DNA from 2 places in the Bacillus sp. SH7-1 genome. Region 1 is predicted to be linked to the other one. Evidence: predicted binding sites of a transcription regulator. Region 1 holds the regulator's gene; the other holds the start of a gene.

Region 1 (3,424 bases):
AGAAAAAGCAATTCTTCACGTTGAAGCCGGAGCGAAAAAAGTTATTTTAACAGCGCCTGGTAAAAATGAAGATGTAACAATTGTAGTTGGTGTGAACGAAGACCAATTAGATATTACAAAACATACTGTTATTTCAAATGCATCTTGTACAACAAACTGTTTAGCGCCTGTTGTTAAGGTGTTAGATGAGCAGTTTGGAATTGAAAACGGTTTAATGACGACAGTTCACGCTTATACAAATGACCAAAAAAATATTGATAACCCACATAAAGATTTAAGAAGAGCACGTGCTTGCGGACAATCAATTATTCCGACAACGACAGGTGCTGCGAAAGCGCTAGCAAAAGTTCTTCCGCATTTAAATGGAAAACTTCATGGTATGGCACTTCGTGTACCAACACCAAACGTGTCTCTTGTTGACTTAGTAGTAGATGTAAAACGTGATGTGACAGTTGAAGCTATTAACGACGCATTCAAAACTGTTGCAAACGGTGCGTTAAAAGGCATTGTAGAATTCAGTGAAGAACCTTTAGTATCTATCGACTTTAATACAAATACACACTCAGCTATTATTGATGGTTTATCTACAATGGTAATGGGTGATCGTAAAGTGAAAGTGCTTGCTTGGTATGATAACGAGTGGGGCTACTCTCGTCGTGTTGTAGATCTTGTAACGTTAGTTGTTGACGAATTAGCGAAACAAAAAAATATGCAACATATTTAAGTGAATAAGGGAGAGGGCAAGTAAATATTGCTCTCTTTTTTTAATTTTTTCTGAAAAGGAAAAAAATTATATGAGTATATTTTGGAAAGTGGACATACCACGAAGCGTTGTTATTACTGTATTTGTGAATCATTTATTTTTTTTAGGGAAAAGTAAAGAGGAAAATATGACAGAAAATCGAAAAAACTGTTGTTGCAAAATGAAAATAAACAAAGTATACTAACACTCGTAAACTTAAGAGCTGAGGTACGTAGTCACTACTTAAAGGGTTAGGACCTCTCTGGACTAACTTTCCCCCGTGGTAGTGGAGCAAGCCAAATTGCAAATTAGTTTTCAATTCGAACAGTTAGAATAAATTTACAAGGGGGAACTGTAGAATGGATACTATGGATACGATGGGTCGTCACGTGATCGCTGAACTTTGGGATTGCGATTTCGACAAGCTTAATGACATGCCGTATATTGAACAATTATTTGTGGATGCAGCACTAAGAGCTGGTGCTGAAGTGCGTGAGGTTGCTTTTCATAAATTTGCACCACAAGGTGTAAGTGGAGTAGTAATTATCTCGGAATCACATTTAACAATTCATAGCTTTCCGGAGCACGGTTACGCGAGTATTGATGTTTATACTTGTGGGGATCGTATTGATCCAAATGTTGCTGCAGAATATATTGCAGAAGGTTTAAACGCGAAAACGCGTGAGAGCATCGAGCTTCCTCGAGGCACTGGTAGCTTCGAAATTAAGCAGAGAGAAACAAAAGCTCTTTAAAAAAGAACATAATTGATTTAAAATGTAAAGAGGTGTATAATGCACCTCTTTTTTAGTTTATGAAAAAGGAAAAATATAACGTACTTGTTAGTTAGATAAACTGAGCTCTTACGAATAAGTTAGCATCCTATCTACCATCTTATTTTGAAAACGAGATGAGAAAATAATGTGCTTAAACTTAAAGTGGTAAGAGAGTTAGAATGAGTTATATAATACTGTATATATATTGTCAGATGAAGTAAGTAGAGAAAAAATGAAGAGTATAGTGTAAAGGAGTGAATATATTGCGTTGTCCATCCTGTTCTCATAATGGTACAAGAGTGTTAGATTCGCGTCCGGTAGACGAGGGGCGCTCTATTCGAAGAAGGAGAGAGTGTGAAAGTTGTTTAAGTCGCTTTACGACATTCGAAAGAGTAGAAGAGTCACCACTTATCGTTGTAAAAAAAGAAGGCACACGAGAAGAGTTTAATAAAGAAAAGATTTTACGCGGCTTAATTAAAGCGTGCGAAAAAAGACCAGTATCTTTAAGGCAATTAGAAGAAGTAACTCAAAGTGTGGAACGTGAACTTCGTAATTTAGGGATATCAGAAGTGAAAAGTGATATGATTGGCGAAATTGTTATGGAAGAACTGCGTGATATTGATGATGTTGCTTACGTACGTTTTGCATCTGTATATCGCCAATTTAAAGATTTAAATGTATTTATTGAAGAATTAAAAGATATACTGCAAAAAGAAAGAGAGTAGAATCTGTATTGTATTCTCTTTACATACCGTAAGTAATGAGATAAGAGAGCTAGAAGCGAAAGCTAATAGCTCTTTTTCGCTAAGAAATTATATAATGAAGATAGAACGAATGAAATAGAGGATAGATTGGATGAGAGAAAGGAAAAGCAAGAATGGAAAAACAGTCATGGATGGAGCTATTGCCAATTGATCGTTATAAAGTAAGTGCGAAAGGGTTACTGCATAATTACGACCGAAAAGTGTTAACGATGTTGTATCAGCCGTTAATAGGTAGTAGAGCGTTTAGCTTGTACATGACGCTATGGGGAGAGTTAGAGCAAGATCGTGTGTTTGGAAAAGAGAATACGCATCATTCCCTTATGGTGACCATGCAAATGCAGCTTCCCGAAATATATGAGGAACGGGTAAAGTTAGAGGCAATTGGGCTTTTAAAAGTATATATTAAGAAAGAAAAAGATATTCGAATGTTTATATACGAGCTGCAACCACCTTTATCGCCGAAGCAGTTTTTTGATGATATTGTTTTAAGTATCTTTTTATACAATCGATTGAGTCGGACAAAATATAATCAAGTAAAGCAATATTTCTTAGAAGAAGAATTTGATTTTGTATCTTATGAAAATGTTACACGTTCTTTCAATGATGTGTTTGGTTCGTTTAATCCAGGTCAGCTTGAGCATGCGCAAGAGGATCTTCGTATTCCAAAAACGACAGCTATGCCAAGTAACGAGAAGGGGGACGCTCCGAAAGTTTGGAATGATTTCTTTGATTTCTCCTTATTTGTAGATGGCTTGTCCGCCCTTGTTCCTAAAAAGGCGATTACAGATCAAGTGCGAGAGTGTGTTATCACGCTTGCTTACGTATACGGTGTAGATGTGTTATCGATGCAAAATATCGTTCTTGGTGCGGTGACAGAGATGCAGACAATTGATATTGAAAGGCTTAGAAAAGGAGCACGTGATTGGTATCAGTTCGAAAACGGTCAAGCATTACCAGTATTAAGTGAAAGAGTACAACCTCACGCTGCACGTGTGATGAAAGAGAAAGAGCCTTCTACGCAAGAAGAGATGTTAATAAAACAGTTAGAGGAAATCTCACCGAAACAACTATTGAAAGAAATTTCTGGTGGTGCAGAGGCGACGAAGGCTGACTTGCAAATCGTTGAAGATGTAATGATCAATCAA
Region 2 (3,424 bases), on a different contig from region 1:
ATACACCGTATAAGGCGCGAAAACATGGAAAGGTTCGTTTTTCTCAGCAAGCTCAAAGAACTTACTTGGAACGATAATTCCGATTGATAGAGACTGAATACGGCTCTTCTCATCGGCATTTATTTTTTTTGTATCAAGGAATTCAATAATATCCCAATGGAATATGTTTAAGTATACTGCGCCGGCACCTTTTCGTTGGCCAAGCTGATTCGCATATGAAAATGAATCTTCAAGTAATTTCATAACAGGTACTACACCACTTGCAGCGTTATCGATACCTTTAATTTGCTCACCGCGTGCGCGTAGCTTAGATAAGTTTAAGGCTACTCCACCACCGATTTTTGATAATTGCATTGCAGTATTAATGTTAAAACCGATTGAATTTAAGCTATCGTCCATCTCTAACAAGAAACAAGACACCATTTCTCCTCTTCTGCTTCTTCCCGCATTTAAAAAGGTTGGTGTCGCTGGTTGGTAGTTTTGTTTTACAATCATGCTTGCGAATTGTTTTGCCTTCGCAACATCACCGCGTCCTAAGTATAATGACACAATTGCTACACGATCTTCATAGCTTTCTAAGTATTGTTTTTGATCATTTGTTTTTAACGCATAATCTTTGTAGAACTTAGATGCTGCCATGTATGATTGGAACTCGAAGTTTTCACCATAAGCGATGTTATATACTTCTTCTACTTCCTCCAAGCTATACTCGTCCAGAACGTTGTAATAGTAGTCATGTTCTTTCATATACTCCATTCGCTCTGCCACGCTATTAAAATGAACGGTATTTTCTCTAGCTTCTTCCATAAAGACTTCTAATGCCTCTTTATCTTTATGAAGCTGATAAAAACCGTCCTGCATTTGCGTGATTTCATTATTCAGTTCAATGTGTCGCAATCTCCCGCACCCTTTCCTTAAAATATTCTACATCATTATTTGTTCCTGATAACTCAAATTTTGATACAATAGGCACTTCATATTTAGCAGAAATTTTGTCAGCACTTGCACCGAACATGTCTCCCCAGTTACGATTGCCGCTTGCAGATACGCCTTTTAATTTTTCATTATTGCGCTCTAAAAATTCTAAAACACGTTCTGGTACATTGCCAAAACCTGTTGTATACGTAATTAAAACAAAGTCTTCATCTATTACTAGATCTTCACCAATTTGAACGGCCGGCATATTTAATTTGTGAATGAAACGCTTCACGTTTCCTGTCATAGAATCATATGCAACTATCATTTCCGACCCTCCCTCTCCAATCTATACTCTCTGTATGTTGTTTCTTGTTTTCTCTATATATTGTATTACGTTTCAAAATAAGACACAAGATATATGTATAAATTCTTTCTTTTTTTAAATTTTACTTTTCGACAAGACAGTCGATTTTTTTCAATACAATGACTATGAAACAACATTCTAAAACTCATGTCAATAAAGTGCTTTTCAAAAAAGTTGTCAACGAATTTAACCTTATTTTTAAAAAAGTTACCAATATATTTTGTCATAAAACGGCAAATGCTGGAGGAATATATTTCTCCAGCATCACGCAAAAAAGAACAGACATGAAACGATAATCTGTTCTAAAAAACGATTACATTTATCAATTTTACTTTATTAAATATTATACATATACTTTCGGTTCACGTTACATACTAAAAGATAACTATTATAAAAAAAGATTATTATTATGGAAATTCAATTTTATTTATGAAAAGATTATTCAGAGTGCTCAATACGCAGAATATCTTTTACAAATATATGATGTGGATTTTCATCTTTATCAATCATTGTACATACAGGAGCTTCTTCATCAAAGTAAACAATCATTCCTTCTACGTACTGATATGTATGTTGAACTTGTACAGTTACTTTAATTTCTATAGCCTCTTCATATGCTCTTTTTATTTTCTGAAGCATTTTTGCCGAACACTTTCTTTTCTCTGGATACATAACCATCCCCATAAACCTATTGCCGGCTCTATCTTTCCACATATAATCCCAATGCGGTAATATGCCTTGTTTAAAATCGCCCATAATTCTCCTCCCCTATATCCTTCTAATTACGAACGTGGCGTTTCTGAATATGTATAAATTACTTGTCCGCCGCGCTGTGCGTTACCAATGAAATGTTTAAAGTCTTCCCTACTTACTACAACTTCTCTGAACGTATAAAATACATCTTTCGTAACAACATACTCCTTTATTTCACCATTTTTCAGCTGATCCAAAATTGTATTTGCTAATTCTTTATCCATGTATTTCACCTCTATGCAATATTTTATTTTATCTTATATTCTATAGGTCAACAACTGTAAAATTATCCAGATGCTATACCTTCATTTCATTTTCATTATTTTTCAAAAGATATCTCTTTATTATATGTCCACTAAATATCATATACTAACATAGCTACTTCTCTATATCAAACATTTCGACATTCAATTATGCAAAGTTCCATACCACTATGCTACAATATATAAATAGAACTAGGAGGGATACTATGATTCGGAAAGCAAAAAAGACAGATGCAACGGCAATAGCTCCTTTATTGTATAATGCTCTGCACGAAATTGCTGAAAAAATCACAGGTAGCACAGTTGAGACCGAAGTATTACTAGGACTTGAAACATGGTTCTCAAAAGAGGGCAATCGACTGAGCTATGAAAACTGTTTTGTATATGAGCAAGACGGGGTTGCAATTGGAGTTATTGTCGCTTATCACGGTAGTGAGGCAACAAGGCTTGATGAACCAATTGTACATCACTTAAGAGAATTACATAAAGATGAATCGATTACGTTAGAAAAAGAAGCTGAACTTGATGAATATTACATTGATACATTATCAGTTTCAAGTGCACATGGCGGAAAAGGAATTGGTTCTAAATTAATCGAAGCTGCTGAAATTCATGCAACTGAAAAGGAGCATGAAAAAATCGCATTACTTGTTAATTTAGAAAACAAACGTGCCTATTCACTATACGAAAAACTAGGTTATAAAAAAGATCAAATCGTTATGCTTGTAGGCGAACCTTATGCACATCTTGTAAAATCATTGAACATCAAAATTTCTATATCTAAAAAAAAAGCACACGGTTTATATAAATCGTGTGCTTTTATGTTAAATTCGTATTTAATATATTTCCATTCATCGCCTCATGAAACGTATATGTTGTACATCCCCATGGCTCTCTGTGCAAAATAGGCGTACCAGACCATCCCATTGCTCTCAGTTCCGCACCAATCATTACATTCACATAATTATGACCTACAAGAGCAATACTTCCATGTACGAGAGCGTAACGATGTAATAAGTATGCCGCTTGCTTTGCCCTCTCCCTTACTTCCTTATAAGACTCAACATCTTTATGGTAACCAAGTATCCATACTGCTCGTCCGATAAACATCCATACGTTAGGTTTA

The links. Region 1 encodes NrdR, which represses ribonucleotide reductase genes. Its sites were predicted from a motif close to AACACNATATATNGTGTT; they were not measured.
Region 2: the regulator NrdR is predicted to act here: its motif matches at 1,293-1,310, upstream of nrdI (class Ib ribonucleoside-diphosphate reductase assembly flavoprotein NrdI).

Annotation. Positions count from the first base shown of each region.
Region 1 is NZ_QNUD01000005.1:106,062-109,485, forward strand. It holds gene DN390_RS03870 (glyceraldehyde-3-phosphate dehydrogenase) at 1-724, shown strand, start outside; gene speD (adenosylmethionine decarboxylase) at 1,111-1,494, shown strand; gene nrdR (transcriptional regulator NrdR) at 1,779-2,240, shown strand; gene DN390_RS03885 (replication initiation and membrane attachment family protein) at 2,393-3,424, shown strand, end outside.
Region 2 is NZ_QNUD01000041.1:172,969-176,392, forward strand. It holds partial or broken gene DN390_RS26170 (ribonucleotide reductase N-terminal alpha domain-containing protein) at 1-897, opposite strand, end outside; gene nrdI (class Ib ribonucleoside-diphosphate reductase assembly flavoprotein NrdI) at 884-1,243, opposite strand; gene DN390_RS26185 (hypothetical protein) at 1,721-2,038, opposite strand; gene DN390_RS26190 (hypothetical protein) at 2,065-2,259, opposite strand; partial or broken gene DN390_RS26195 (GNAT family N-acetyltransferase) at 2,505-3,080, shown strand; gene DN390_RS26200 (hypothetical protein) at 3,118-3,424, opposite strand, start outside.